Regions from separate parts of the Bradyrhizobium sp. UFLA05-125 genome, predicted to be linked through region 1. Evidence: predicted binding sites of a transcription regulator. Region 1 holds the regulator's gene; the other holds the start of a gene.
The links. Region 1 encodes HrcA, which represses chaperone genes, less so after heat shock. Its sites were predicted from a motif close to GTTAGCACTCNCNNNNNGNGAGTGCTAAC; they were not measured.

Region 1 (15,074 bases):
ACCAGCGCGATGGAACCGCCCTGCGCCAGCGCCTCCAGGATCCTCGGCCGCGCAGCCTCTGCATTGTGCTCATGATAGGGTTTGAGCTGGGCGGTGATGCCGTAGCGCTCGGTCAACCGCCGGGTGATCCGGGTGTCCTCGCAGGCAACGATGTCGACGCCGGCCAGCGTCTCGAGCGCCCGCAAGGTGACGTCGCCGAGATTGCCGATGGGGGTGGCGACGAGGTAGAGGCCCGGCGCCGCCTTGCTGGCTGAAAAGTGATGGGGACCAATGGCAAAACCGCGTGCGGCGGGTTCCGCCGCACCTTCAGGCGTATTTATTGGGGCGGTCTTTGCGCGCATAATGGATACACTTAAAGGGAGAGACGTGCTTGCGCCATATTCGCGGCGATAAAGCCCGCGTTGGTGCAGCCTTTAAAACTCGGTGGGCAGCTCGCCATGGTGGAAGGGCGGTCGCGTTAAGCGGTCATTATCCTTTTGTTTTGGTTAACTATTTGCCGACAATATGCTGGAATCCGCGTCCTCCCTTGCGGAGGTGAAGTCCTGACCGGGCCTTAAGTGGTCTGGTCGTTACGAAGAGTTGCCATGCCGGGCCCGCGCTATCCCAAGTCTGTCACCTCCGGGCCCCGATCGTCGGGAGCGACCCGGCGGAGCGCGCTAGGGCTCCTGCTCGGCACGCCCTTGCTCTCGGCCTGCACCGGCGTGCAGCAGAGTCTCAGCCAGTTCTCCAATCCCTTCAGTTCCCCCTCTCAGCCGGGGCCCGCCGGGCCACAGCAGCAGGCCACCACCGCCGGCACCGGCGGGGTGAAGGTCAGCTTGATCCTGCCGCTCTCGGCCGCCGGCAATGCCGGGCTCGCCGCGCAGTCGATGCGCAACGCCGCCGAAATGGCGCTCGCCGAATTCCAGAACCCGAACGTCCAGCTTCTGATCAAGGACGACAACGGCACGCCGCAGGGCGCACAAGGCGGCGCGCAGCAGGCGGTCGACGAAGGCGCGGAGATCATTCTGGGGCCGCTGTTCGCCCAATCCGTGCCGGCCGTTGCGCAGGTCGCGCGTACGCGTGGCATCTCGGTGATGGCGTTCTCGACCGATGCCAGCATCGCCGGCCGCGGCGTCTTCCTGTTGAGCTTTCTGCCCGAATCGGACGTCAACCGCATCGTCGAATATTCCGCCAGCATCGGGAAGCGCTCCTTCGCGGCGCTGCTGCCGGAGAATGCCTATGGCAATGTGGTGGAGGCAGCCTTCAAGGCGGCGGTGCCGCGGCGGGGTGGACGCGTGGTTGCGTTCGAGAAATTCGGCGGCGATCGCGCCACGCCGGCGCGCAACGTCGCGCAGGCGCTCGGCAGCGCGGACGCGCTGTTCATTGCCGATGACGGCGATTCCGTCGTCGCGGTGGCCGATGCGCTGACCGCTGCGGGCGCCAACTTGCGCAACATCCAGTTGCTCGGCACCGGCCTGTGGGACAACCCGCGCGTCTATGCGAGCCAGGCGCTGCAGGGTGGTCTCTATGCCGCGCCGGACCCGGCAGGCTTTCGCGCCTTCGCCGGCCGCTACCGCACGAAATATGGCGCCGAACCGGTGCGCACGGCGACGCTCGCCTATGACGCAGTGGCGCTCGTCGCAGCGCTCGCGCGCACACAAGGCACCACGCGCTTCTCACAGGACGTGCTGACCAACCCGTCTGGCTTCGCCGGCATCGACGGCCTGTTCCGTTTCCGCGCCGACGGCACCAATGAGCGGGGACTTGCGGTGATGAAGGTGGCGACCGGCGGCGGCGTCGCGGTCGCGGGCTCGCCGAAGAGCTTTGGGGCTTAGCAGCAAGTGAGGCTGCCGTAGGGTGGGCAAAGGTGCTCTTCGCGCCGTGCCCACCATCTCTCCACGATTGCGTCAGAAGAGGTGGGCACGCTTCCGCCTTCGCTCTTCGAGCTACGGCGGACAAGTCGCTTTGCCCACCCTACGGCAGTTGGCTATGCCGCGAGATCCGCGACCACCGCATCCAGCACCGGAAATCCGCTGCTGGTGACGCGCAGGCGGCCCGTCGTGTCGACTGTGATCGCGCCTTCCTCGCGCAGGAGCGCGATGCGGCGGGGATCGAGCGGGCGGCCGGCGAGCGCGGCGTAGCGCTTGGGGTCGATGCCTTCGGCGAGGCGCAATCCCATCAGCAAGAATTCGTCGGCGCGCTCCTCGCTGTTGAGGAGTTCGTCGGTGACGACACCGTCGCCGTTGGTCTCGACCCGCATCAGCCAGGCCTCGGGACGCTTCTCGGTGGCGGTCGCGTGCCTGATGCCGTCGATGTCGAGCCGGCCATGCGCGCCGGGACCGATGCCGGCATATTCCTCGCCGCGCCAGTAGACCAGATTGTGCCGGCACTCGGCGCCGCGGCGTGCGTGATTGGAGATCTCGTAGGCGGGCAGGCCGAGCTTGTCGCAGGTCTCCTGCGTGACGTCATAGAGCGCGCGCGCGACCGCTTCGTCCGGCGTTTTCAGCTTGCCGGCCTGGTGCAGGCCGAAGAACGGCGTACCTTCCTCGATCGTGAGCTGGTAGAGCGACAGATGCTCGGCGGCTTCATCGATGGCGTGGCGGAGTTCATTCTCCCACATCGCCGGCGTCTGGTCCGGCCGGGCGTAGATCAGGTCGAACGAGTAGCGTTCGAACGAACGCCGCGCGATGGCAACCGCATCGAGCGCCTCGCGCGCGCTGTGCAGGCGCCCGAGCATCTTCAGCGAGACATTGTCGAGCGCCTGCACACCGAGCGAGACGCGGTTGACGCCGGCGGCGCGATAGCCGGCAAAGCGCGTGGCCTCGACGCTGGTCGGGTTGGCTTCCAGCGTGACCTCGACGTCATCGGCGACGCGCCAGTGCTTGCCGATCGCCTCTAACACGGCGCCGACGGTCGCAGGCTGCATCAGGGATGGCGTGCCGCCGCCGAGGAAGATCGAGGTGACCTCGCGGCCGGGCGCGCGCTTGGCCGTGGTCTCGATCTCGCGCGCGAAGGCGCGGGCAAAGCGCATCTCGTCGATCGCGGCGTGGCGGACATGGCTGTTGAAGTCGCAATAGGGACACTTCGACAGGCAGAACGGCCAGTGCACGTAGACGCCGAAGGCGCCCCTGTCAGCGCGGCTCAAGGCAGATCTCCGCAAGTTTCACGAAGGCGCGGGCACGGTGCGACAGGCCAAGGCCCAACGGCGGCAGGCCGTGCTTCTCGATGCTTTCCATCTCGCCAAAGGTGCGCGTGTGGCCGTCGGGCAGGAACATCGGGTCGTAACCGAAGCCGGCGGTGCCGCGCGGCGGCCAGACCAGCGTGCCGTCGACGCGCGCCTCGACCTCCTCGAGATGATCATCGGGCCAGGCAACGCAGAGTGCGGAGACGAAATGCGCTTTGCGCTGGTCCGGCGTGATGGCGCCGCGCTCCCTCAACAGGCGCTCGATCTGCGCCATCGCCGCGGCAAAATCCTTGTCGGGGCCCGCCCAGCGCGCACTGTAAATTCCCGGCGCGCCGTCGAGCGCGCCGACCACGATGCCGGAATCATCGGCGAACGCCGGAAGTCTCATGGCCTTCGCAGCGGCGATGGCCTTGATCGCGGCATTGCTGCGAAAGTCGTTGCCGGTTTCTTCAGGCTCGTCGAGGCCAAGCTCGCCGGCCGAGACTGCCTCGACGCCGTGCGGCGCCAGCAGCTCCCGCATCTCGGCAAGCTTGCCGGGATTATGGGTCGCGATGATGAGCTTGCCTGTGATTCGCCGGTGCATGGCCTATTGACTACGCCACCGCCATTTTCTGCAAGTCCACGAGACGCGCGACACCCTTGCGGGCCAGCGCCATCAGCGACAGGAATTCCTCCTGCGTGAACGGCTCGCGTTCCGCCGTTCCCTGGACCTCGATGATGCGGCCATCGCCCGTCATGACGAAATTGGCGTCGGTCTCGGCCTCGGAATCCTCGGCATAATCGAGGTCGAGCACCGCCGTGCCGTTATAGATGCCGCAGGAGATCGCGGCGACGTTGTCGCGCAGCACGTTCGCCTTGATCATGTTGCGCGTCTTCATCCAGTTGACACAGTCGGCCAGCGCGACCCAGGCCCCCGTGATCGAGGCCGTGCGCGTGCCACCGTCGGCCTGGAGCACGTCGCAATCGACCGTGATCTGGCGCTCGCCGAGCGCTTCGAGATCGACGATGGTGCGAAGCGAGCGGCCGATCAGACGCTGGATCTCCACGGTGCGGCCGCTCTGCTTGCCGGCGGAAGCCTCGCGACGGGTGCGTTCCGAGGTCGCGCGCGGCAGCATGCCGTATTCGGCGGTGACCCAGCCGCGGCCCTGGCCCTTGAGCCATGGCGGCAGGCGGTCTTCCAGCGTAGCGGTGACCAGCACATGGGTGTCGCCGAATTTTACGAGGCACGAGCCTTCCGCATATTTGACCACGCCGCGCTCCAGCGTCACGGGGCGCAATTCGTCGGGCGCACGGCGGCTTGGCCGCATGGGAAATCCTCCAAAACTCGCAGGGAAAAGGCTGTTCGCGGTGCTTGTAGGAGGGGGAAGGGGGCCCGGCAAGGGCTTTTCCCCCGTGGCGTCGGAACGTCGCCCCCATTTGGCCAAAGACGCGCTTGTCACCGGCCCTCCGGATGGACAAATTATGTGCATCTGAGAGGAGTTACCGTCTGTGGCCCATCACGATCCGATTCATCTGATCGCGCCGCGCGCGGGCCTCGCCCAGCTCAACGAGCGCTCTCGCGACATCTTTCGTCAAATCGTCGAGAGTTATCTGGCGACCGGCGAGCCGGTCGGCTCGCGCAATATCTCCCGCCTGATCGCGCTGCCGCTATCGCCGGCCTCGGTGCGCAACGTCATGGCCGATCTGGAACAGCTCGGCCTGATCTACGCCCCGCACACCTCCGCCGGCCGGCTGCCGACGGAACTCGGCCTGCGCTTCTTCGTCGACGCGCTGATGCAGGTCGGGGAACTCAACGAGGCCGAGCGACAATCGATCCAGAGCCAGCTTACCAATGTCGGCCACGCCCAATCGGTCGAGGCGGCGCTGGAGGAGGCGCTGACGCGGCTGTCTGGCCTCACCCGGGCCGCAGCCGTGGTGTTGACGCCGAAGTCCAATGCGCGACTGAAGCATATCGAATTCGTCCGCCTGGAACCCGAGCGGGCGCTGGTGATTCTGGTCGGCGAGGACGGCCAGGTCGAGAACCGCGTGCTGACGCTACCGCTTGGAGTTCCCTCCTCGGCGCTGACGGAGGCTTCCAACTTCCTCAATGCACGCATCCGCGGCCGGACCCTCGCCGAGGCGCGGCTCGAGCTGGAAACGGCGCTCGGGCAGGCCCGCGCCGAGCTCGACCAGCTCACCCAGAAGGTGATCGCGGCCGGCATCGCGAGCTGGTCGGGTGGCGAGAATGAGGACCGGCAGCTCATCGTGCGCGGTCACGCCAATCTGCTCGAAGACCTGCACGCGCTGGAGGATCTCGAACGGGTGCGGCTGCTGTTCGACGATCTCGAGACCAAGCGTGGCGTGATCGACCTCTTGGGGCGCGCCGAGACCGCCGAGGGCGTGCGCATCTTCATCGGCTCTGAGAACAAGCTGTTCTCGCTGTCGGGCTCCTCGACGATCATCTCGCCGTATCGGGATGCCGCCGGGCACATCGTCGGTGTTTTGGGCGTGATCGGGCCGACGCGGCTGAATTATGCCCGCGTGATCCCGACCGTGGACTATGCCGCCCGCATCGTCAGCCGCCTGTTGGGGGGCTGACGGCCGTTTTCGCCTGATCACGGGCGCTTGATTTTCGCGCTGCGAAGCACGATATCCCGGCGAGAAAAATCCCTTGAGACGAGTTCGAGAAGGCAGCCGATGACCGATCAAGACCGGCAACCCGAAGACACGACTGCGCCGACCGGCGAGCCCGTGGTGTCGAAGCCCTACATCATGCCCGACGATCCGGAGCCCGGTTCGGTCGAGATCTTGCAGAAGGAAGCGGCTGAGGCGCGCGACCGCATGCTGCGGACGCTGGCCGAGATGGAAAACCTGCGCAAGCGCACCACCAAGGAGGTCGCCGACGCCAGGCTCTACGGCATTACCGGCTTTGCGCGCGACGTGCTCGATATCGCCGACAACCTCCAGCGTGCGCTTGATGCGGTGCCGGCCGAGGCACGTGCCAATGCCGATCCCGGCCTGACCGCGCTGATCGAAGGCGTGGAACTCACCGAGCGCTCGCTGCTCAACGCGCTGGAAAAACACGGCGTGAAGAAGTTCGACCCCTCGGGCCAGAAGTTCGATCCGAATTTCCAGCAGGCGATGTTCGAGGTGCCCGATCCGTCGGTGCCGTCGGGCACCGTGGTTCAGGTGGTCCAGGCCGGTTACACCATCGGCGAGCGCGTGCTGCGCCCGGCTCTCGTCGGCGTTGCCAAGGGCGGTGCGAAAGCCGCTGCCGCGGCCAACAACAACGAGTCGAACGGCGCGGCGTAAGCCGTGTTCTGAAAGCTGTGTCGTCATTCCGGGTTCGGCTCTCCGAGCCGTCCCGGAATGACAGCTTGCTGGTGTTACGCTGTGGCTGCGATATCCGCAGACTGGATCCGCTTCACCCCGGCCTTGGCCATGTCGGCCCAGGCCTTGGCCAGCGAGCCCTGCGTGTCGATGCCGCGGCAGGCGTCTTCCACCACATAGACCTCGAAGCCGGCCTTGCGCGCGTCGAGCGCGGTCCAGGCGACGCAGAAATCGGTCGCTAGCCCTGCGACGAACACGCGCTTGATCTTGCGTGACTTCAGGTAGGCGGCGAGGCCAGTCGATGTCTTGCCGTCGGCCTCCAGGAAAGCCGAGTAACTGTCGACGTCCTTGTGAAAGCCCTTGCGGATGATGAGCTCGGCCTGCGGGATCGACAGGTCCTTCGACAGCGCGGCGCCGTCGGTGCCCTGCACGCAATGGTCGGGCCACAGCACCTGCTTGCCGTAGGGCAGGTCGATGGTCTCGAACGGCTTCTTGCCGGAGTGAACGGAGGCGAACGACACGTGCCCCGGCGTGTGCCAGTCCTGTGTCATCACGACATTGGCGAACGATTTTGCGATCTTGTTGATCACCGGCACCACCTGCTCGCCTTCCTTCACGGCGAGGCTGCCGCCGGGCAGGAAGCAGTTTTGCACGTCGATCACGAGCAGCGCGGAGGCATCGTCGGGCTTGATCGCCGTCGCTGCCCAGAGCTTGCTTGAAACGAGGCTCGCGAGAGCAACAGTGGAAACGCCCGCGAGTACTTTGCGCCGATCCAGCATCGTACGTCCTCCCTCCAGGATGAACCAAGGAGGAAAGCGTAGTTCCATTTGTGTACGAACAAAAGCCCGAAAATGCGGCCGGCTTTGGTCAGCCTTTGGGCTGGATGCCGTCGCGCACCGCGCGGAAGCGGGTGAACGCCTCCGACCACTGGTCACGCGGGGCGCTGGCGATGATGCGCAGCGACGTACCGCCGCCGAAGCGGATCCACTGCACCACCGTAACCTGGGTCTTGTCCTTGCCACTGACGCCGTCGAGCCGGGTTTCGATGGCCGGCTGGCCGTTGACGCGGATCGGCTCGGACATGGTGATTCTGGACTCGCGCATGCCGGGGATCTGCATCGCCGCCTCCTGCGCGAAGCGGGCGCGATCATCCGGCTGCTGCGGCGTTGCGCCGATCAGGCCAATGATCATGTACGGCTTGGGCTCGAAGCCCGTGGTCTCGTTGCCGTCGGCAAGCACAATGCTGGCGCCCGGCGACAGCATGCGGACGTTCTTGAAGTCGGCGAGATCGGTGATCCGGAACGGCATCTGCGCGAGCTGCTCGTCGACCGGCACCTCCTTGCGCGTGACCGCGGTGGCGAACATCTGGCGCACCGCGTCGTCCGAGTAGATCTTGGCGGCGTTCTCCGGGATCTGCACGGCGACGTAGCCGGAGAAGCCGGTGCCCGGCACGATCATCGAATAGCGCTTCACCGTTTCCGTGCCGGCCTTGCCGGTCTCGACGGTGTAATAGGCAAGGCCCGCCGGCGTCTCGATCTTGTCCGGCTTGATGCCGCCGGTGCCGCCGGGATTGGCCTTGAAGGCATTGGTGACCTCGCCATAGGCGTCGGGCGGCAACTCGGTGACCAGCACCTTCACGCCTCCGTCCTCGCTCTCGAAGCCCGGAAAGGTCTTGGCCTGGGAGAGGCCGATCAACGGCACCATGCCGACGCGCTGGCCCGGCGGGAAAACGGCATCGGCCGCGAAGGCCGCAAGGGCGGAGGCAATGAGAACGGCAAGCGCGGCGAGGGGGCGTATCAATTTCATGGCTAGTCTACTTGGTCCACATTGAGGCCGTTCGATGGTGGGGCGTCGGGCCCCTTTGTCGCGCGGGGCGTGGCCCCTGGCTGAGCTGTCCGGCCGTCCGGACGTTTGTCGCCCGGACTTTTAACGGGTTTGGCTGCGCCGTAACAGGGTGGCGCGCGTGCCGTCGGGGCATGGTCCGGCTGACGGCTGAACCCGTTAATAAACCCTCACCGTCAAGGGGCCCGAAAGGCCGATATGATCTTCCAAAACCCAATGTTTTCGCGGCTGAAACTTGCGTTCGGTCCTTGCGGGCCCCTCCCCCCCTCCTATATGAGCCTCAACCATCGCAATATCGCGGATGTTTGATCTTAGGGGGTTTTGGATCGGGTGCCTTCTGGGCCCAACCAACCTGCCGCAATAAAGAAGGATATCAGGACCATGGGAAAGGTCATTGGGATCGACCTCGGCACCACGAATTCGTGCGTCGCCGTAATGGATGGCAAGAACGCCAAAGTCATCGAGAATTCTGAAGGCATGCGCACGACGCCTTCGATCGTCGCCGTCACGGACGACGGTGAGCGCCTCGTCGGCCAGCCCGCCAAGCGCCAGGCCGTCACCAATCCCGAGCGCACCTTCTTCGCAGTGAAGCGCCTCATTGGCCGCCGCTACGACGACCCGATGGTCGAGAAGGACAAGAAGCTCGTTCCGTACAAGATCGTGAAGGCTTCCAACGGCGACGCCTGGGTCGAGGCCGATGGCCAGACCTACTCGCCCTCGCAGGTCTCGGCGTTCATCTTGCAGAAGATGAAGGAGACCGCGGAAGCCCATCTCGGCCAGAAGGTCGACCAGGCCGTCATCACCGTTCCCGCCTACTTCAACGACGCCCAGCGCCAGGCGACCAAGGACGCCGGCAAGATCGCGGGCCTTGAAGTGCTGCGCATCATCAACGAGCCGACCGCGGCCGCGCTCGCCTATGGTCTGGACAAGACCAAGGCCGGCACGATCGCCGTGTACGACCTCGGCGGCGGCACATTCGATATTTCGATTCTCGAGATCGGCGACGGCGTGTTCGAGGTGAAGTCGACCAACGGCGACACCTTCCTCGGCGGCGAGGATTTCGACATGCGCCTCGTTGGCTATCTGGCCGACGAGTTCCAGAAGGAGCAGGGCATCAACCTGCGCAACGACAAGCTCGCGCTTCAGCGCCTGAAGGAAGCCGCTGAAAAGGCCAAGATCGAGCTGTCCTCGACGACGCAGACCGAGATCAACCTGCCGTTCATCACGGCGGACCAGACCGGGCCGAAGCATCTGACCATGAAGCTCACCCGCGCCAAGTTCGAGGCGCTGGTCGATGACCTCATCCAGAAGACCGTCGAGCCCTGCCGCAAGGCGCTGAAGGATGCCGGCGTCACCGCCGGTGAGATCGGCGAAGTCGTTCTGGTCGGCGGCATGTCGCGCATGCCGAAGGTCCAGGAAGTCGTGAAGCAGCTGTTCGGCAAGGAACCGCACAAGGGCGTCAACCCCGACGAAGTCGTCGCCATCGGCGCCGCGATCCAGGCCGGCGTGCTTCAGGGCGACGTCAAGGACGTGCTGCTGCTCGACGTCACCCCGCTGTCGCTGGGCATCGAGACGCTGGGCGGCGTGTTCACCCGCATCATCGACCGCAACACCACGATCCCGACCAAGAAGAGCCAGGTGTTCTCGACCGCCGAGGACAACCAGAACGCGGTCACGATCCGCGTCTTCCAGGGCGAGCGTGAGATGGCGGCCGACAACAAGATGCTCGGCCAGTTCGACCTGATGGGCATTCCGCCGGCCCCGCGCGGCATGCCGCAGATCGAGGTGACCTTCGACATCGACGCCAACGGCATCGTCAACGTGTCCGCCAAGGACAAGGCGACCGGCAAGGAGCAGCAGATCCGCATCCAGGCCTCCGGTGGTCTGTCCGAAGCCGACATCGACAAGATGGTCAAGGACGCCGAGGCCAATGCCGCGGCCGACAAGCAGCGCCGCGAGGCGGTCGACGCCAAGAACCACGCCGACGCGCTGGTGCACTCCACCGAGAAGGCGCTGGCCGAGCACGGTTCGAAGGTCGCCGAGACCGAGCGACGCGCCATCGAGGATGCCGTCAGCGACCTCAAGGAAGCGCTGAAGGGCGACGATGCCGAGGCGATCAAGGCCAAGACCAACACGCTGGCCCAGGCTTCGATGAAGCTCGGCGAAGCCATGTACAAGCAGCAGGCCGAGGCCGACGCCAAGAAGGATGCTGCCAAGGACGACGTCGTCGACGCGGAGTTCACCGAGGTCGACGACGACAAGACCAACAAGAAGTCCGCCTGAACCCTTAGAGGGTCATGATGCGGACGGCTTGCACCCATGCTGCGATCGCCTCCCCCGACAAGGGGGAGGCCGTCGTGCCGGGTCAGACGGGGCGCTTCCCCGTTACCATCGATCAACTCCCAGCCGCTATTCTGCATGCAGCCATGCAGCCCATTGCCGTGAGGCGAGGGGGTGCTCATATCGTCGCGTGGCGACGCTGTTTTGTCCCGGCCTGAACGACCGACCGAGCTCACAATGTCCACCAAGCGCTGCTACTACGAAACCCTCGAAGTCGAACGAGACGCCGACGATTCCGTATTGAAATCGTCCTTCCGCAAGCTCGCGATGAAATTCCACCCCGACCGCAATCCCGGGGACGACAGCAGCGAAGTTCGCTTCAAGGAGATCAACGAGGCCTATGAGGTCCTGAAGGACAAGGACAAGCGCGCGGCCTATGACCGTTATGGCCACGCGGCCTTCGAGCAGGGCGGCGGCTTCGGCGGCGGTGGCGCCGGTTTCGGCGCCGGCTTTGCCTCCTCCTTCTCCGACATTTTCGAGGACCTGTTCGGCATGGCCGGACAGCGCGGCCGTGGCGGCCGCGAGCGCGGGGCCGACCTGCGCTACAACATGGAGATCACGCTCGAGGAAGCCTTTGGTGGCAAGACCGCGCAGATCGAGATCCCGGTCTCCGTCACCTGCGAATCCTGCTCGGGTACCGGCGCCAAGGCCGGCACCAAGCCGAAGACCTGCTCGACCTGCGCCGGCGCCGGCCGCGTGCGGCAGTCGCAGGGCTTCTTCACGCTGGAGCGCACATGCCCGGGTTGCCAGGGCCGCGGCCAGATGATCGAGGACGCCTGCCCGTCCTGCGCCGGGCAAGGCCGCGTCACGCGCGAGCGGACGCTGTCGGTCAATATCCCCCAGGGCGTCGAGGACGGCACGCGGATCAGGCTCGCCGGCGAAGGCGAGGCAGGGGTGCGCGGCGGTCCGTCCGGCGATCTCTACATTTTCCTGTCGCTGTCCCAGCACCAGTTCTTCCAGCGCGATGGTGCCGATCTGCATTGTCGTGTACCGATCTCGATGGTCACGGCGGCCCTTGGCGGCGAGTTCGAGGTGCCGACCATCGACAAGGGCAAGTCCAAGGTGAAGATTCCGGCCGGAACCCAGTCCGGCCGCCGATTCCGCATTGCATCAAAGGGCATGCCGGTGCTGCGCTCGCGCCAGATGGGCGACATGTACGTCCAGGTCGCCGTCGAGACGCCGCAAAATCTCACCAAGAAGCAGCAGGAATTGCTGGCCGAGTTCGAAAAACTCTCCTCCGGTGCGACCCAGCCGGAATCCGCGGGCTTCTTCGCCAAGGTCAAGGATTTCTTCGGTAATCGGGCGAATTGACTCGGCTTGACCGTATCGTTCGCGGCCTATACGTCTTTATGACCATTTTCTGACACGCCGCGGCGACGCGGTCCCGTCCGGTCCTGACATGCCCATGCAATCGTCCGTGCGCGCGTTGAAGAAGCCCCGTCTCGACGACGAGGTACGCTTTCTCCGGTCGTGGATTGAAAAGCCGCTGCACATGGGTGCGGTGATGCCGTCGGGGCGCCTGCTTGCCCGCACCATGGCGCAATATGTCGATGTCGATTCGGACGCGCCGGTGGTCGAGCTCGGGCCCGGCACCGGCGCCATCACCTCCGCGCTGGTCGAGCGCGGCATTGACCAGAAGCGCCTCGTCCTCGTCGAATACAATCCCGGTTTCTGCGCGCTGCTGCGCGACCGCTATCCGCAAGCTACGGTGGTGCAGGGCGATGCCTACCGCCTGCGCGACACGCTCTGGAAAGTGCTGGGCGCACCCGCCTCGGCCGTCGTCTCCGGCCTGCCGCTGGTCACCAAGCCGATGTTCACGCGCCTGCGGCTCATTCGCGATTCCTTCGCCGCGCTCGCGCCCGGCGCGCCCTTCGTGCAGTTCACCTATTCGGTGGTGCCGCCGATCCCGAAATCGCTGCCCGGCGTGTCCACAGAGGCCTCGGAACGGATCTGGATGAACCTTCCGCCGGCCCGCGTCTGGGTGTATCGCAAAGACTAATTCCGCCGGCTTTCGTCTTCGCGCGGCGGACCCTTTTCGCCGAACGCGTTTTTCTGGATGCCCGCACCCAAGATCCTGGTCATTCCCGGCTCGCTGCGCACCGGCTCGCACAATGCGAAGCTGGCGGCGGTCGCCGCTTATGAATTCGCGCAAGCCGGCGTCGACGTCACCCGAGTCTCGCTCGCCGACTTCCCGCTGCCGATCTATGACGGCGACCTCCAGGCGAAATCCGGCGTGCCCAAGCACGCCGTCAATCTCAAGCGCATGATCGGCGCGCATCAGGGCGTGTTGATCGTGACGCCGGAGTACAACGCCTCCGTGCCGCCACTGCTGAAGAATGCGATCGACTGGGTCAGTCGTGTGCAGGACCCGCATGAAGCGCGCGGGGAGGTGTTCCGGGGTCGTGCCTTCGCCATCGCCGGCGCCTCGCAGAGCCGTCTCGGCGGCGCGCGTGCGCTCCAGGCGCTGCGATTGATCCTGACCTCCTGCCACGCCAATGTGATTGCCAGCCAGCTCGCGCTCGGCTTTGCCGACCAGGCCTATGACGATATGGACAGGCTGAAGAACGAGGGCGATATCGCCGCGTTGCAGGACCTGGTGCGGCAACTGATCGACATTTCCCAACGCATGATGTGAGGTGACATGACGCAAGCCGAAATCGCCCCCCGCGACCGCCTGATCGTCGCGCTCGACCTGCCGAGCCCGGACCTGGCGGAGGCGATGATCAATCGGCTCGGCGACAGCGTCACCTTCTACAAGATCGGCTATCGGCTCACTTATGCCGGCGGCTTGCCGCTGGTCGGCAAGCTCGCGGACCGCGGCAAGAAAGTGTTCCTCGATCTCAAGCTGCACGACATCGGCAATACCGTGATGCAGGGCGTCCAGAGCATCAGCAAACTCGGCGCGACCTTCCTCACGGTGCACGCCTATCCGCAGACCATGAAGGCGGCGGTCGAAGGGCGCGGGTCGTCCGCCCTGAAGATTCTCGGCGTGACCGTGCTGACCTCCTACAACGATGACGATCTGCATGCGGCCGGCTACCGGCTCGGCGTCTCCGAGCTGGTCGAGGCGCGCGCGCAGCAGGCCCAGGTGCTCGGCGTCGACGGGATCGTCTGCGCGCCCGAGGAAGCCGGTAGCCTGCGCAAGATCGTCGGCCACCAGATGAACCTCGTCACGCCCGGCATCCGTCCCGCAGGCTCGGCGACCGGTGACCAAAAGCGCATCATGACGCCGGGACGCGCGATTGCCGCGGGCGCCGACTATCTCGTGGTCGGACGCCCGGTCGTCGAGGCCGCAGATCCCAAGGCGACTGCCGAGGCCATCCAGGCCGAGATCGCGCAGGCGCTGACCTGAACATCACAAGGAGAAGAAGAATGGCAGCAAAAGGCTACTGGATCGGGCGCGTCGACGTTCACAATGACGAGGGCTACAAGCCCTATGCGGCCGCCAATCTCGCGATCTTCAAGAAGTTCGGCGGACGCTATGTCGTTCGCGGCGGCAAGTTCACCAGCGTCGAGGGCCAGAGCCGCGCACGCAACGTCGTGATCGAATTCCCCGACTACGAGACCGCGCTCGCCTGCTACAACTCGCCGGAGTACCAGGCCAACATCAAGGTGCGCCAGCCGCACTCGATCGCCGACCTCATCGTCATCGAAGGCTATGACGGCCCGCAGCCGTAAGGTCGTCCAAATCTTAACCGTCATTCCGGGGCGCCCGAAGGGCGAACCCGGAATCTCGCGCTACAACCTCGAGATTCTGGGTTCGATGCTCCGGGCCGCGCTTGCGCGGTCCCGTCGCATCGCCCCGGAATGACGACGGTGTTTGGATGCCCCCCTCGGTTGCCGGAACAGCATCCCCCCGCTACAACGGGCTCGCGAAGAGGATCACACCATGTCCGAGATGCGCTTGATTGTTGCAGGAGCCGGTGGCCGGATGGGCCGGACGTTGACGCGTGCGATTGCCGAGACCGAGGGTGCGGTGCTGGCAGGCGCGCTGGAGGCGCCGGGCTCGGAACTCCTGGGCAAGGATTCCGGCGTTCTCGCAGGCTTGCCGGCCAATGGCGTGCAACTCTCGGCCGATCTCTGGGCGATGTCGGCAGAGGCCGATGGCATTCTCGACTTCACCGTGCCGGCCGCGACCATTGCCAATGTCGCGATCGCCGCGCAGCGCGGGCTCGTTCATGTTATCGGTACGACCGGCCTCTCGGCGTCGGACGACGCGGTGATCAAGAGCGTCACCAACCGCGCCGTCGTCGTCAAATCCGGCAATATGAGCCTTGGCGTCAATCTGCTCACCGCGCTGGTCAAGCGCGTGGCGCAGTCGCTGGGCGACAACTTCGATATCGAAATCGTGGAATCGCACCACCGTGCCAAGATCGACGCGCCCTCGGGCACGGCGCTGATGCTGGGCGAAGCCGCAGCG
Region 2 (15,074 bases), on a different contig from region 1:
GAGAAGCGGATGGTGCGGTCCATCTCCATCATGCCGGCGGTCCAGCCGGCCGCGGTGACGCCCGGCATCGCCTTGAACTTGGCGAGCAGCGCAGCTGCCCGCTCCGGGTCGACCGACATGTTGATGGTCTGCTCGCCGGCGCGCAGCGCGTCGCAGCCGACCGACAGGCTTGCCAGCGTCACCTCGACGCCCTGGCCTTTCAGGCTCTTCAGGAAATCGGTCGCGGCCTCCAACTTGACCTTGACCGCGATCGCCTCCGGCGAGACCTCGGTGAAGTCCTTCGGCTGCGGCGTGATGCCATCATCCGAGGTCTGGTTGTCCAGAAACTCCTTCTCGCTGAGGTCGGAATTGTCGGGCGAGGCGACCTCGGTCACGTTGCCGCCGATCGAAATCTGGCCGCGGAACTCGACGGTATCGCTGGTCTGCTTGCGCGTCAGCTTGACGGTCACCGGTGCCTTGTCGCCGAGGCTCTGCGTCGTGCCCGACAGGAGCTGGCCGGCGACGGTGAGGTTGACGACGAAGCGGTCCTTGCGGTCGGAATTTTTCGCGGCGGGATAGCAGACGTCGAGCACGGCCGAGGTGACCGTCTTGCCCTGGCGGGTCTCCTTCAGGATGACGTCGGCATTGCCGTCCATCAGCCCGTCGATCGAGGTGAAGTAGCGTGTCTCGGTTCCGCCGGGCGCGGCCGCCTTGGGCGACAATTTCATCTGGGCGGAGGCGACGTCGGGCGCAACCGCAACCAAAACCGCCAAAAAGCCTATCGAGCAGAACGAAAGCGCGCGCATCGACGAAATCCTCAGAGATGGAGCATGATCCGGAAAAGTGTGAAGCGGTTCTCCGAAAAGTCATGCTCGAACAATAGCCCAAAGCGCGATGACGATTCATCCCGATCCGATCGCGCTTTGGAATCGGCGCCACCGTAGTGGGTTTTGGCCGGCGGTTGAATCGGAAAGCGCCGGTAATGGTCGGCAAAAAAGAAGGCCGCCCGGAGGCGGCCTTCGCGTGATTTTTGGTTGGTTGCGACGGCTCAGAAGCCCATGCCGCCGCCGCCGGCCGGCATCGCCGGAGCTGCTTCCTTCTTCGGCAGCTCAGCGACCATGGCCTCAGTGGTCACCAGCAGGCCGGCCACGGAAGAGGCGTCCTGGAGCGCCGTGCGCACCACCTTGGCGGGGTCGATGATGCCCTTCTCGACGAGGTCGACATACTGCTCGGTCTGGGCGTCGAAGCCGAAGGTCTCGGACTTGTTCTCCAGGATCTTGCCGACGACGACCGAGCCTTCGAGGCCGGCGTTCTCGGAGATCTGGCGGACAGGGGCTTCCAGCGCCTTCAGCACGATGTTGATGCCCGCCTGCACGTCGGCATTGGCGTTGGTGAGACGGCCCACCGCCTTCTTGGCGCGGAGCAGCGCGACGCCGCCGCCGGGGACGATGCCTTCCTGCACGGCTGCGCGGGTGGCGTTGAGCGCGTCCTCGACGCGGTCCTTCTTCTCCTTGACCTCGATCTCGGTCGCGCCGCCGACGCGGATCACCGCGACGCCGCCGGCGAGCTTGGCCAGACGCTCCTGGAGTTTCTCACGGTCGTAGTCCGAGGTGGTCTCCTCGATCTGGGCCTTGATCTGGCCGACGCGGGCCTCGATGTCCGGCTTCTTGCCGGCACCGTTGACGATCGTGGTGTTCTCCTTGTCGATCACGACCTTCTTGGCGCGACCGAGCATCTTCACCGTGACGTTCTCGAGCTTGATGCCGAGCTCTTCGGAGATCAGCTGGCCGCCGGTGAGGATCGCGATGTCCTCGAGCATGGCCTTGCGGCGGTCGCCGAAGCCCGGCGCCTTGACGGCCGCGACCTTGAGGCCGCCGCGCAGACGGTTGACGACCAGGGTGGCGAGCGCCTCGCCCTCGACGTCCTCGGCGATGATGACGAGCGGCTTGCCGGACTGCACCACGGCTTCCAGCACCGGCAGCATGGCCTGCAGGCCCGACAGCTTCTTCTCGTGCAGGAGGATGTAGGCGTCCTCGAGCTCGGCGGTCATCTTCTCGGCGTTGGTGACGAAGTACGGCGAGAGATAGCCGCGGTCGAACTTCATGCCCTCGACGATGTCGACTTCGGTGTCCAGCGACTTGTTCTCCTCGACGGTGATGACACCCTCGTTGCCGACCTTCTGCATCGCCTGCGCGATCATCTTGCCGATGGCGGAGTCGCCGTTGGCCGAGATGGTGCCGACCTGGGCGACCTCGGAGGAGGCGGCGACGGGCTTGGCGCGCTTCTCGATGTCCTTGATCACAGCCGCAACCGCGGTGTCGATGCCGCGCTTGAGGTCCATCGGGTTCATGCCGGCGGCAACGGCCTTGGCGCCTTCGCGCACGATGGCCTGGGCCAGCACGGTCGCGGTGGTGGTTCCGTCGCCGGCGAGGTCGTTGGTCTTGGAGGCGACCTCACGGACCATCTGGGCGCCCATGTTCTCGAACTTGTCCTCGAGCTCGATCTCCTTGGCGACGGTGACGCCGTCCTTGGTGATACGGGGCGCGCCGAAGCTCTTCTCGATGACGACGTTGCGGCCCTTCGGACCGAGCGTCACCTTGACGGCGTTGGCGAGAATGTCGACGCCGCGCAGCATGCGTTCGCGCGCGTCTCCGGAAAACTTGACGTCTTTGGCAGCCATTTCTTGCTCCTGAAAACTGAACTGGATGGGCGCCGCACTTTTCCGTCGTCATTGCCGGGTGGAGGCCCGGCAATCCATCCTCTTAACGAGAAATGATGGATGCCCGGGTCGGGCCCGGGCATGGCAATGGCGCGTGCGGCGGGGTTTGAAGGGACGTTGTGGCTTAGGCCAGGACGCCCATGATGTCCGACTCCTTCATGATCAGGAGATCTTCATTGTCGATCTTGACCTCGGTGCCCGACCACTTGCCGAACAGCACGCGGTCGCCGACCTTGAGGTCGATCGGGATCAGCTTACCCGCCTCGTCCCGGCCGCCGGGGCCGACGGCGACGATTTCGCCCTGGGACGGCTTCTCCTTGGCGGTGTCGGGAATGATGATGCCACCCTTGGACTTTTCCTCGGCATCGATACGTTTGACCACGACACGGTCATGCAGCGGACGAAATTTGGACTTAGCCATGACGTTTCCCTTTGGAGGCTCGCTTCGGAAGCGGCGGAAGTAGTGAGGGGCCTGCGCCCCCGTCCGACCTCCGGATCGAATGCCAGGATCGAACGGCGCGCTTTAGCAATCGGGCTTCCCGAGTGCTAATAGTGCGTCCGGAAATATGGCTTGGCCGCGATCCTGTCAAGCAAAGGTGGTTAAGCCAATGGTGAGACGGATATAGGATGTTGACGATCGAAACGAATTGGGGACGCTGTCGTATTCTACGACGTCATTGCCCCGACAGCGGTTTTGCGCTTGGCTGCAGGAGGGGGCTGCCAGGCTCGTGTTTGGGGGGCGCTTTGCTCGGGGGAATGCCATGATCAGTTCAGCTCACGCGCGGACGGTTGCGAAGCTGGGCGCCGCCGCAGCCTTGGCGCTGCTGCTGGGTGCATGTGGCGGTGGCATGAGCCTGCCGTCGTTCTCGTCGTCCTCGCCGCCGCCGGAGGCCGAGCCCGGCACCGGGCCGGAAATGCCGGCCTCGATCCGCGCCGACGAGATCGTCGGCCGCTGGGGCCTTGCCTCGTTCCAGAACCCGGCCGACCGCGCCCGCACCGAGGCTGCGGCCCGTGCGCAGTGCAAGAATCCCTACGTGATCGGCGCCGGTTCGAGCGGCGGTGTGATCATGCACCTGGCCGACCAGGCGACGCCGCAAGAGCTGCGGCTGAAGGGGTCACCGAGCGGCAAGAACTATATCGGACCGCCCGGCCCGACCCCCGGCGAGCAGGACCGCGAGATCGTCTCCTTCGATGGCCGCGTCATGGTCACCCGCTTCATCGACAAGGACGCCGCCACCCGCTACGGCAACATGGTTTACGTCCGCTGCGCGCCGCGGGCGTGATCTTCTCTCCGTCATTCCGGGGCGATGCGAAGCATCGAACCCGGAATCTCGAGCTTCCGGGTTCACGCTGCGCGTGCCCCGGAATGACAGCGTGAGATAGACCCCAAAACAAAAAACACCGGCCCAAGGCCGGCGTTTTGTTTCCGTACGTGTCCCGGTTGCTCAGTCGAACAGGGCGTCGATGTCGTCCTGCGAGGCGTGACCGACGTCGCCGGCGAGCTTCGGGCCGTTGAGCAGCTTGGCGTCTTCGTCGCGAGTGTCGACGATCGGCGGCGCGTGGGCCTTGATCGCGTCGACGCCGCCCCAGATATCCATCATCGCATTGATGTGCTGCTCGATGAACTTCATCGTGCCCATCACCTTGTTGATGCGCTGCCCGGTCAAATCCTGGAAGTTGCAGGCCTCGAAGATCGAGATGACGCGTTCCTGGATGTCGTCGGCGAGCCGCTTCTGCTGGTCCACCGAATCCACCTTGGAGAGTGCGCTGGCGGCCTGGTCGATCGACTCGGCCGCTTCGAGGATCTGCTGGGTCGCCTGCTCGGTGCCGCCGACGACAGCGCCGAGCTCGCCATTGACCTTGGCCATCTCTTCGCCGTTGAAGCTCTTGCCGTGCAGCACCGCGATCTCGCGCTTGGTGCGGCTGATGGCATCGTGGATGAGGTCGAGTTCAACCTTCAGCTTCTCGCATTGTTCGATCTGGGCGCGGTAGGTCTCCAGCATCGCGCGCGCGTCGGCGACTTCCTGCGCCATGACGGTTTCGCTCGGCGGGAGCGGGGCGTGCCCCGCGTGGCTGTTACGCGCCATTTGCGCGCGGATCGCGCGCAGCTCGGCCATGATCTCGCTGTGCATCGGAGCAGCCTCGTCAATCATCTCCGGACTGGGCATCTCGCCGACGATTGCTTCCTCGACGCGAAAACGTTTGCGGTGAACAGCCATATTGGAACTCCCCCCACCTCACTCACGCGGCCTTTGTAGACAGAAGGGATTTAACACGACGTTCACGGCGGGAACCGCTTTGCGATCGCTCGCAATTCGCGCACACACCAGCGATTAACCATGCATATCGGCCGTTCACCGAAAATAAACGCTAGCGGACAAAAGGCGCTGATGTTCGCGACGTGGTGAATCATAACGCCGTTTCCGTTTACCAAACCAAACGGCTTTTGATTTTAAGTGGCCGCATCGCGAAGGGCAGGTCTGCGCTCGCCGCGATGAACGCACCAGACGAAACAGTACAGAGTACGTCGATGTTCAAGAAAATGTCTGTCGCGCTGCTCGGCAGCGCATGCACCTTTGTCGCCGGGATCGATCGCGCCGCCGCATTCGACAACACCGTGCCATCCGATCCGCCCCCCGTGCTTTATCAGCCGCAGGTTCCGCCGCAGCCGGTGCGCGTCGCCTCCAATGCCAACATGGGCGGCGGCTTCATCGAATTCCTGTTCGGCGGCGAGGAGCGTGGCCAGCGCTATTATTCGCAGCAGCAGCCGACGTATCAGCAGCAGCCGGCCTATTACGGCCAGCGCGGCTTGCCGCCGATGGGCGAGCCGCAGATGCAGGGCGCAGTGCCGCAGGAGGAGGCAGCCGATCCGCGCTCGCGTCCGTTCGATCCGAAGTTCGAAAAACAGCTCGTCGCGTACGAGGGGAGGGAAGGCGCCGGCACCATCGTCGTCGATACGCCCAACAAGTTCCTCTATCTCGTCGAAGGCAATGGCAAGGCGCTGCGCTACGGCATCGGGGTCGGCCGTCCGGGCTTCACCTGGTCCGGCGTGAAGGCGATCACGGCCAAGCGCGAATGGCCGGATTGGACGCCGCCGGCGGAAATGATCGCGCGCCGTCCAGATCTGCCGCGGCACATGGAAGGCGGCCCTGAAAACCCGCTCGGCGCGCGCGCGATGTATCTGGGCTCTTCGCTCTATCGCATCCACGGCTCCAACGAGCCCTGGACCATCGGCACAAACGTCTCCTCCGGCTGCATCCGTATGCGGAACGAGGACGTCATCGACCTCTACGGCCGCGTCAATGTCGGCACCAGGGTCGTGGTGATGTGAACGCGGCGAAAGCGGCGAAACGAGAACGGCCGCCGGAAGGGCGGCCGTTTTGCATTTAAGGGTGATGCTGCTTACGCGTAATCGCTGCCGCCGTCGTCGCCGCCGCCGAAATCGCTGTCGTCGGCCATGTCGACGTTGTCGGCATCGTCATAGTCCTGCTGATCGTCGTTCCCATCGTTCGACGCCTGGTCGAGGAAGCCCTGGTGGGAATCATCGCGGCCGCGGTTGGAGCCGATGTCGTTGACGCCGGCATCGCGCGCGAGCGAGCCGCCAGACTGGTCGTTGCTGCCACCCCACGGGCTGCCGCCACCCCCGCGCTCCTCAATGATCGTGGTGTCGCCAAAAGCCTGATGCGAGCCGCCCATCCCGCCCATCATGTTGCGGATGCCGGAGAGCAGCATCGATCCACCGACGACGCCAGCCGCGGCGGCTGCCGCGGTGCCAAGGAAAGAGCCGCCGCCACCGCCGATGGGCGGGGCGCCATAACCCTGCTGCTGTGCGTAAGGCGGCGGCTGGCCATAGCCGGGCGGTTGCGCCTGCTGCATCGCCTGGCCGGAGTTCCAGACCGGCCGCTGCTCGCGCGGCGGCACGTTCGGGACCGAGCCGCGCGATTGGCCGCCGCCGAAAAGGGTATCGCGCATGGAATCCAGGAAGCCGCCAGATTGCGCCTGCTCCGGTGCGTGGGCTGCCTCCAGTTCCTGGATGCGGGCATTGGCGCGCTTCAGCGCCTCGTCCTGCAGCAGCACGGTCTGCACCAGCGCGTACATGGCGTTGGGCGCCTTGTTCAGGCCGTCATTTATGGCGGCGATCGCGTTCGGATCGCGCGATGCAGTTTCAAGCTTCGAAAGCCGGTCGAAAAGCTCGTCGACGAGCTGGCGTTCTTGCGGCGTCATGATCGATCTCCCTTGCGCAAACCAAGCGCGCCCAAGATGTAGGGTTCCAACGTGGCGCCAACAGTGGGGCGCGGATTAAATTTCGGTATGCGACAAGCTGCCGGTCCCGTGTCGGCGGTTTCATGCCAATGTCACGTTGTTCGCGGCCAGGAGCTGCGGAAACGCCTCGCTTGCGAGATATCTGTGCTCGCGCTCGCGGACATCAGTCATTGGATCGAGGCTCCGCAACGTCTCGTCGACGAAGCCGGGATGACACATCACGAGACTGTCGTCCGGCAGGCCCTCGATGAACTGCCGCATCAAGCTGCCGAAATCGGCGTCATCCCGCGTGAAGTCATAGGCGCCGGCGAAGGCAGGATTGAAGGCGAGACCGGCGTGCCGCGCGCGGCGGCGGAATTGAGCGCTCAGGATATCCAGCACCAGCGCTTTCGGTGAGGCGAGCCGCCGCATCAGCGGCAGCTCGCGGCCGCCCTGGCGCACCCAGGCTTTTGGCGCGGCCTCGCGGACAGCGGCGACGAAGGCGTCGCGCACCTGCGGATAGAGCTGCACATGCTGATGGCCGTCGACGAAGTCAGGCGCGTGTCCGAACGCCTGCGCGTAGGCTGCAAGCTGCGCCTTCACCTCGGCGTAAATGATCTCACGGTCGAGCCGCCGCATCAGTCCCGCACGCAGCAGCTTTGGAAAGGCCAAGAACATGTCGCCTTCGAGCGGGCGGAAATGCATGGTCAGCGGGCGAAACGGCGCCGACAGCGTGACATGCAATCCGATCGCGCAGCGCGGGCTCTTCGTGCGGGACGCTTCCAGCGCGTCGACCTCGGCGCGGCCGATCGCCGGCCCCAGCATCATCACCGATGTCGCATTGAGACGGCCGCGTTCGATGAGGTCGCGGATGGCGCGGTTGACGCCCGCACTGATTCCGTAATCGTCGGCGCAGAGCCAGATACGCCGCGGCTTCGCCGCTTGGTTCATTCCGCCGCCGTCCGGCTCGAGGCGTCGTCGGCCTTGCCGGTCTCGACACGCTTCTCGCTGTGCTCGGCGACGAAGTAGATCGGCCGCGCCTTCAGCTCGGAGAGGATTTTGCCGATATATTCGCCGACGATGCCGATCATGATGAGCTGCACGCCGCCGATCGTCATCAGGCCGACGACGAGCGAGGGATAGCCGGGCACCTGCTTGCCCGTGGTCCAGACCTCCCAGAGGATGGAGAGGCCGAACAGGAAGGCGCCGCCGGCGAGCACCACGCCGAGCAGGCTGGCAAAGCGCAACGGGGCCACCGAGAACGAGGTCAGGCCCTCGATCGAGAGGCCGAGCAGCCGCGCCGCATTGAAGGTGGTCACGCCATGGGCGCGCGCCGCGGGCTCGTAGTCGACGCGGATCTGGCGGAAGCCGATCCAGCTCGCCAGCCCCTTGAAGAAGCGGTTGCGCTCGGGCAATTGCCGCAGCGCTGCGACCGCGCGCGGCGAGAGCAGGCGGAAGTCGCCCGCGTCTTCGGGAATCTTCTGCCGCGCACCCCAATTGATCAGTGCGTAGAAGCCGTGCACGGCGAGCCGCCGCAGGAACGGCTCGTTATCGCGATGCGCCTTGGCGGTATAGACGACGTCGTAGCCGTCATCGATCCAGTGTCCGACGAGTTGTTCCACCAGCGCCGGCGGATGCTGGCCGTCGCCGTCCATGAACATCACGGCACCGCGTCTTGCGTGGTCGAGGCCGGCCATCAGCGCCGCCTCCTTGCCGAAATTGCGCGACAGCGAAACCACCTGCACGTCGATCGCATCGGCCGGCAGCGCGCGGGCGATCGCAAGCGTCGAATCCGCGCTGCCGTCGTCGACATAGACGACCTCGCAGGCAAGGCGATAGCGGTTCCGAAGCGTCCTGGCGAGATCGCAGAGCCGCTGGTGCAGCGAGGCAAGCCCCGCCGCCTCGTTGTAGATCGGCACGACAATCGACAGCCCTTTGGCCGCAGCGCTCGTGGCGTTGGTGGTCAGGGCGGAAACGTCAGAGCCCAGCGTCATCGATCAAGGTTCCAGAAGCACTCAAAACTCGTTCGAACAGCATATGGTAGCTGTCGTTTGCTGTCGCTACGCTGAATGCACCATGCGGATGCCCCAGAGATTTCTGCGCCTCACTGCCGCAGGAACGCCTCGAGCTTGGCGAACAGCGGGTTCTCGCGGTCGAAGACGTAGTCGAGCGAGACCACCGAGACGGTCTCGGCGCCATGATCGCGCAGGAAGCTCGCCAGCGCATAGAGTTTTCCGGGCGGGCAGTGCAACGTCAACATGCCTGACGAGGTCGGCCCGCCGAACGGCGTCTCCACGCCGAAATTCCGGTGCGCCTCGCTCAGCAATGCCGCATCGCACTGCCGGAAGCGGGTGCGCACCTCGCGGTATTGATTTGCCCGCGCCCGGGCCGCGATGTGATCGAGGATGATGCGAGCCGTCTCCCGCGCCGCGGGCGACCAGTCGGCGTCCCGGGAGGCGACCAGATTGGCCTGGCTGCGCAGCATGACACCGTCGTCGAGGATTTTCAGGCCGTTGGCGGCAAGCGTGGCGCCGGTCGTGGTGATGTCGACGATCAGCTCGGCGGTGCCGGCCGCGGGCGCGCCTTCGGTCGCGCCGGTGCTTTCGACGATCCGGTAGTCGACGATGCCGTGGCTCGAAAAGAAGGTCCGCGTGAGATTGATGAATTTGGTTGCGACACGCATCCGCCGGTGGTGCTGCTCGCGGAAGCCGGTGGTGACGTCGTCGAGATCGGCCATGGTGCGGACATCGATCCAGGCCTGCGGCACGGCGACCACGACGTCGGCATAGCCGAAGCCGAGCCGCTCGATCAGGGCGACGCGCCTGTCGGCATCCGCAATGTTCTCGCGCACCAGATCCTCGCCGGTGACGCCGAGATGCGCCATGCCGCGGGCGAGCTGCGAGGCGATCTCGCTGGCCGAGAGATAGGCGATCTCGACATTGTCGAGCCCTGCGATGGTGCCGCGATAATCGCGCGCGCCGCCGGCTTTCGACAGCGTCAGCCCTGCGCGCGCGAAAAAGGCTTCGGCGTTTTCCTGGAGGCGGCCTTTGGATGGAACGGCCAGAACGAACGGCGCGCTCATGACTTAAGCTCCCTTGCGGCCGATCGTGGCGAGTGCATCGACCCAGACCGAGAAGCCGACTGCGGGGATCGGCGTCTGCGATCCGAGCTGGGTCATCAGGCCGTCGTAGCGGCCGCCTGCGACCAGCGGCTCGACGCCGTTGCCCCTGTGATGCACCTCGAACTCGAAGCCGGTGTAGTAGTCGAGACCGCGCCCGAACGAGGTCGAGAAGCGCGTCTCCTTCACGTCGATCCCACGCGCGGCCATGAAGCCGACGCGGTTCTCGAACAGGTCGATCGACGCCGAAATATCCAGCCTGGTATCCGCCGCGAGCGCGCGCAGCTCGGCGACCGCCTGATCCGGATTGCCCGCGATCGACAGGAAGCGCTTGAGCACGGTCAGCGCCTCGCGCGGCAGGGCGCCGCTCTTCAGGGTGGATTGCTCGAGGAAGCGGTCGGCGATTTCGGCCGTGGTGCGGCCCCCGACATTGGTGGTGCCGGCGATCGACATCAGGTCGGTGACGAGCGCGAGCGCCGCCTTGCGGTCGGAGCCCGCGAGCGCCGCCAGCACGCCCTCATACTCGTTGCGGGCGGTGGCGGTTGCGATCGAGAGTCGTTCCAGATCCTGCTCGAGGCTGATCTTGCGGTTGAAATCCTTGATCAGCCGGCGCCGCCAGACCGGGAACAGGTCGAGCGCGTCGATCACGGCATTGAACAGTGCCACGTCGCCGGTGCGGATCTCGACATCACGGACGCCGAAGGCCGCGGTCGCCTCCAGCGCCAGCGCCAGCATCTCGGCGTCGGCCGCGGCGCGGTCCTGGCGGCCGAAGGATTCGATGCCGGCCTGCAGGAACTCACCCGGACGGCCACTCCGGTAACGGAACACCGGGCCGAGATAGCTGAAGCCCGCGGGCTCGCCGGCGCGCCCCGAGGCGAGGTAGTCGCGGGCCACGGGAATCGTCAGGTCCGGGCGCAGGCAGAGCTCCTCGCCGGTCGGGTCGGTGGTCAGGTACAGGCTCTTGCGGATGTCTTCGCCGGAGAGGTCCAGGAACGGCTCGGCCGGCTGGAGGATCGCGGGCTCGGCGTGGACGTAACCGGCCTGCGCGAACGACAACAGCAGCGTATCCGCCCAGGCGGCGGAGCCGGCAGCATTTGAGGTGGCAGTCGCGGTCATGACAGGGTCCGTTTGCCCCGGCGGAACCGGGACGGGCAAAAGGTGGGGCGCGTGTTGGCGCAGCCCCTTAGCATGGCCCGATGACGGTTTCGACCTCCAATGGACCAATGGCTTAATGGTCGCCTAGCCCCGCGGGCCGCCCCAGTCGCCGAGCACGGACTGCACCAGCGCGAGGGCGGCCACGGCCGCCGTGTCGGCCCGCAGGATTCGTGGACCCAGAGCCAGACGCAGGATATGGGGCTGGCGCAGGAGCAGGGCGCGCTCCTCCTCGGCAAAGCCGCCCTCGGGTCCGATCAGCACGTCGATGCCCTGAGCCGCATCGCGCGCGGCTTGCAGGGCTTTGAGCGGGTTCTCCGCCTCCGCGGCCTTGTCGCAAAACACCAGGAGCCGCTGTGCCGCGCGCTGGCTGAGGAAGCGCTCGAGCGGAACCGGATCGGCCACGGTCGCAAGGCTCAGGATGCCGCATTGCTCGGCCGCCTCGATGACATTGGCGCGCATGCGCTCGCCATTGACGCGCGAGGCCTGGGTAAAGCGGGTCAGCACCGGCTGGAGGGTCGAGGCGCCCATCTCCACCGCCTTCTGGACGACGTAGTCCAGCCGCGCATGCTTGAGCGGTGCGAAGACGTAGGCGAGGTCGGGCAGTTGGTCCTGTGTGCGGGTCTGCTTGAGGATCACGAGGGCATCGGGGCGCTTGCGGCCCTCGATCGCGGCCTGCCATTCGCCGTCGCGGCCGTTGAACGCCAGGATGGGATCGCCAGCGCCAAGCCGCAGCACGTTGCCGAGGTAATTGCTCTGGTCGCGGTCGAGCGCGACCTTGGCGTCCTGGATGAGGTCGGCCTCGACGAACAAACGGGGGGCGCGGAAGTCGTGGGAAGGCATGCGTTCAGGGTCCGGTTTGCGGCCGTTCTTAACCGAAAGCAGCGATTTGGGGGTAAATATTGCCCCTCGCGAGCGTCCCGGCGCCGCGCTCTTGCCCTATTCGACGGGTTGTTAAGGGCCGGCAGGAATCGTAAAAGCGCGAAAATGCCTGTTGCGCTTCAATTGGGAAGGCGCCGACCCCCTGTGGATCCTGCCGGAGATACAGCCTTGATGATCCGTCGTTTGATGGTTCCGATCACTGCCGCCATGGTGGCGATGGGCGCAGCCAGCGTCCAGGCGCAGAGCGCATTCCCCGCGCCGCTGCCCGGCCAGGCTGCAGCGCCCGCGAACGATCCCGCTTTTCCGCCGGTCAACGGCCGCGCGCCGGTCGCCAGCATCGGGGCGCCGCCGCAGGCCTCGTTCCCGACCAGCGGTGCCCCGCCAGTCGGCGGCGGCAGCTTCAGCGCCGCGCCCCCGAGCGGACCCAGTGCCAGCGCCGAGCAGTGCATGAAGGGTTTTATGGGGTTGCGTGATGAGACGGAGAAGCGCGGCAAGCTGATCAAGGCCGCAAGCGATCGCCATGCGCCGCCGGATGAGGCCTGCAACCTGATCCGCAGTTTCGTGCAGGCCGAAGTGAAGATGATGAAATATGTCGAGGCCAATTCGGCCAAATGCGGAATTCCGCCGCAGATCTCCGAGCAGTTGAAGGCCGGGCACAAGAACAGCGAGGGCATGCAGAACAAGGTCTGCCAGGTCGCGCAGCAGATGAAGCAGCGCGGGCCAGCCGGCCCGTCCCTGAGCGAGGTGCTCGGCTCTGCGTCGGCGCCTGAAGCCAACGCCGCCAAGAAGGGCGGCAACACTTTCGACACGCTTAACGGCAACGTCCTGACCCGATGAGTGATACATCCGCCCGCGTTGCCGATTCCACCGGCAACTGGGTCGATACGCTCGCCCCGCAATGGGCGCGGCCTTATTTGCGGCTGTCCCGCTACGATCGCCCGATCGGCTCATGGCTGCTGTTGATGCCGTGCTGGTGGTCGGCGGCGCTGGCCGCCGGCGTGGCGCGTGACATCCGTCATCTGCCGTTCACGATCGTCCTGTTTTTCATCGGTGCCTTCGTCATGCGCGGCGCGGGCTGCGCCTGGAACGACATCACCGACCGCGACCTCGATGCCAGGGTCGAGCGCACGCGCTCGCGGCCGCTGCCCGCGGGACAAATCACCGTGAAGCAGGCGCTGGCCTTCCTGGTCGCGCAGGCGCTCATTGGCCTCGCGGTGCTGCTCCAGTTCAACCGCTTTGCCGTCATGACCGGCATCGCCTCGCTCGTGATCGTCGCCATCTATCCCTTCATGAAGCGCGTCACCTGGTGGCCGCAGGTCTTCCTCGGGCTCGCTTTCTCCTGGGGCGCGCTGATGGGCTTTGCCGTCACCTTCGCGCGCGTCGATCTGACTGCGCTCGTGCTCTACGCCGGTTCGATCGCCTGGGTGATCGGCTACGATACGATCTATGCGCATCAGGACGCCGAGGACGATGCGCTGATCGGCGTCAAGTCCACCGCGCGCCTGTTCGCCGCCCACACGCATCAGGCGCTGATCATGTTTTACGGGCTCGCGGTGATGCTGATCGGCGTCGCGCTCGCCTCCGCCGACGTGCTCTGGCCGGCCTGGCTCGGGCTCGCCGCCTTTGCCGCGCATCTTGCGTGGCAGATCAGGCGGCTGAACATCAGTGATCCCACGCTCTGCAAGCGCCTGTTCTACTCGAACCGCGATGCGGGATTGCTGCTGTTTGCGGGATTGCTCGGGGATGCGGTGATGCGAGCGGTGTAGGTTCGTAGGGTGGTTAGCGAAGCGTAACCCACCTCTTTTGTTTCCGTGAAGATAGACAGTGGTGGGTTACGCCTTCGGCTAACCCACCCTACAGCGCCGTGCTCAGTTCCGCGCGATGATCTCGCGCTCGCCGCGATGGACCGGCAACTGGCGCGCGACGCCGGCGCGCCGGCGCACCAGAAATTTCGGACGGCGATCGCGGATCGCGTTGCGTCGGCGGCGCCGGGCTGCGGGATCGCGTTTGGCTTCGTCCAGCTGGGGCAGGGCGAAAATCTCGCTCCACATCGTCCATGCCTTCGCGATCTCGTCGGCGTCGGCGCTGACGAGAAGCGGAACGGCAAGCGAAGGATCGCGATGCACGAGAACGAGCATTTGCGCGTCGTCGATGCCGCGCAGCGCAATGCCGGTAAAATCGCTGACGCGGACGTTGACGGCCATCTGCATGCCGCGCACGGCACGGCGCAGCACGACGCGTTCGCGATGAAGCTCGATCTGCCTGACATGGCCGTCGGCGCGCGGATCATGCGCATCGAAACGGACCGGCAGAGAAAGAGGGTCGAGCCGCAAGGAGCGGCTCGACCCGGCGGGATTGGCCCCGCTTGTTGCTGTTTGACGCCTCACGGCTCTTAGTCTCCCCGCCGGGATTATGTTCCCGGTCGATGCGAGGACCTTAGCGCGACAGGTTGCGGAAACGACTTAAAAAGGCTGGTTAAGGAGGCGTCACCACCCGGCATGATTGACAAGACCTTGGCGCGCATGATTGACGGGACGTTGCGCGAAAGGCGAGAATCTGAACCTTTCGTGGCCTGAAAATGCTTGAAGTCCGCTCCAATTGAGCACATCTGGTTGGTTTGGCCGCAACCCGCTTCGAAACCGCCATCCCGACAGGATTTCGTTCGTGAACGCTTCACCATCCGCAAGCTCGACGCTTTCGTCCAAAGCCAATCGCGACCTGTTCGATCAGTCCGCGCTGTCAGATCTCGCGCAGCGGCTGGTCGAGGCGGCCAAGCGTGCCGGTGCGGACGCGGCTGATGCCGTTGCCGTGCGCGGCATCTCGCAGGGCGTCGAGGTCCGCGACGGTCGCGTCGAGGAGTCCGAGCGCTCGGAAGGCGATGATGTCGGCCTGCGCGTGCTGGTCGGCCAGCGCCAGGCGGTGGTCTCCACCAACGACGTCAGCGGCGACGCCGTGACCAAGCTCGCGGAGCGCGCGGTTGCG

Region 2: a site for HrcA is predicted at 3,221-3,249, ahead of SO156_RS27385 (co-chaperone GroES). Genes of this name have one in related genera too.

The regions. Positions count from the first base shown of each region.
Region 1 is NZ_JBANBJ010000010.1:65,486-80,559, forward strand. Features, by position in the region: gene rsmI (16S rRNA (cytidine(1402)-2'-O)-methyltransferase) at 1-341, opposite strand, end outside; gene SO156_RS12775 (penicillin-binding protein activator) at 585-1,814, shown strand; gene hemW (radical SAM family heme chaperone HemW) at 1,967-3,124, opposite strand; gene rdgB (RdgB/HAM1 family non-canonical purine NTP pyrophosphatase) at 3,111-3,746, opposite strand; gene rph (ribonuclease PH) at 3,757-4,470, opposite strand; gene hrcA (heat-inducible transcriptional repressor HrcA) at 4,652-5,740, shown strand; gene grpE (nucleotide exchange factor GrpE) at 5,840-6,454, shown strand; gene pncA (bifunctional nicotinamidase/pyrazinamidase) at 6,529-7,251, opposite strand; gene SO156_RS12810 (hypothetical protein) at 7,340-8,278, opposite strand; gene dnaK (molecular chaperone DnaK) at 8,696-10,597, shown strand; gene dnaJ (molecular chaperone DnaJ) at 10,832-11,965, shown strand; gene SO156_RS12825 (class I SAM-dependent methyltransferase) at 12,054-12,653, shown strand; gene SO156_RS12830 (NADPH-dependent FMN reductase) at 12,711-13,289, shown strand; gene pyrF (orotidine-5'-phosphate decarboxylase) at 13,296-14,006, shown strand; gene SO156_RS12840 (DUF1330 domain-containing protein) at 14,027-14,332, shown strand; gene dapB (4-hydroxy-tetrahydrodipicolinate reductase) at 14,544-15,074, shown strand, end outside.
Region 2 is NZ_JBANBJ010000037.1:58,242-73,315, forward strand. Features, by position in the region: gene SO156_RS27375 (hypothetical protein) at 1-785, opposite strand, end outside; gene groL (chaperonin GroEL) at 1,028-2,659, opposite strand; gene SO156_RS27385 (co-chaperone GroES) at 2,823-3,119, opposite strand; gene SO156_RS27390 (hypothetical protein) at 3,460-3,981, shown strand; gene SO156_RS27395 (protein phosphatase CheZ) at 4,144-4,917, opposite strand; gene SO156_RS27400 (L,D-transpeptidase) at 5,229-6,029, shown strand; gene SO156_RS27405 (DUF2076 domain-containing protein) at 6,101-6,922, opposite strand; gene SO156_RS27410 (ChbG/HpnK family deacetylase) at 7,043-7,891, opposite strand; gene SO156_RS27415 (glycosyltransferase family 2 protein) at 7,888-8,934, opposite strand; gene hisG (ATP phosphoribosyltransferase) at 9,045-10,022, opposite strand; gene SO156_RS27425 (ATP phosphoribosyltransferase regulatory subunit) at 10,026-11,174, opposite strand; gene SO156_RS27430 (16S rRNA (uracil(1498)-N(3))-methyltransferase) at 11,298-12,053, opposite strand; gene SO156_RS27435 (hypothetical protein) at 12,264-12,929, shown strand; gene ubiA (4-hydroxybenzoate octaprenyltransferase) at 12,926-13,858, shown strand; gene SO156_RS27445 (DUF6101 family protein) at 13,961-14,479, opposite strand; gene SO156_RS27450 (TldD/PmbA family protein) at 14,757-15,074, shown strand, end outside.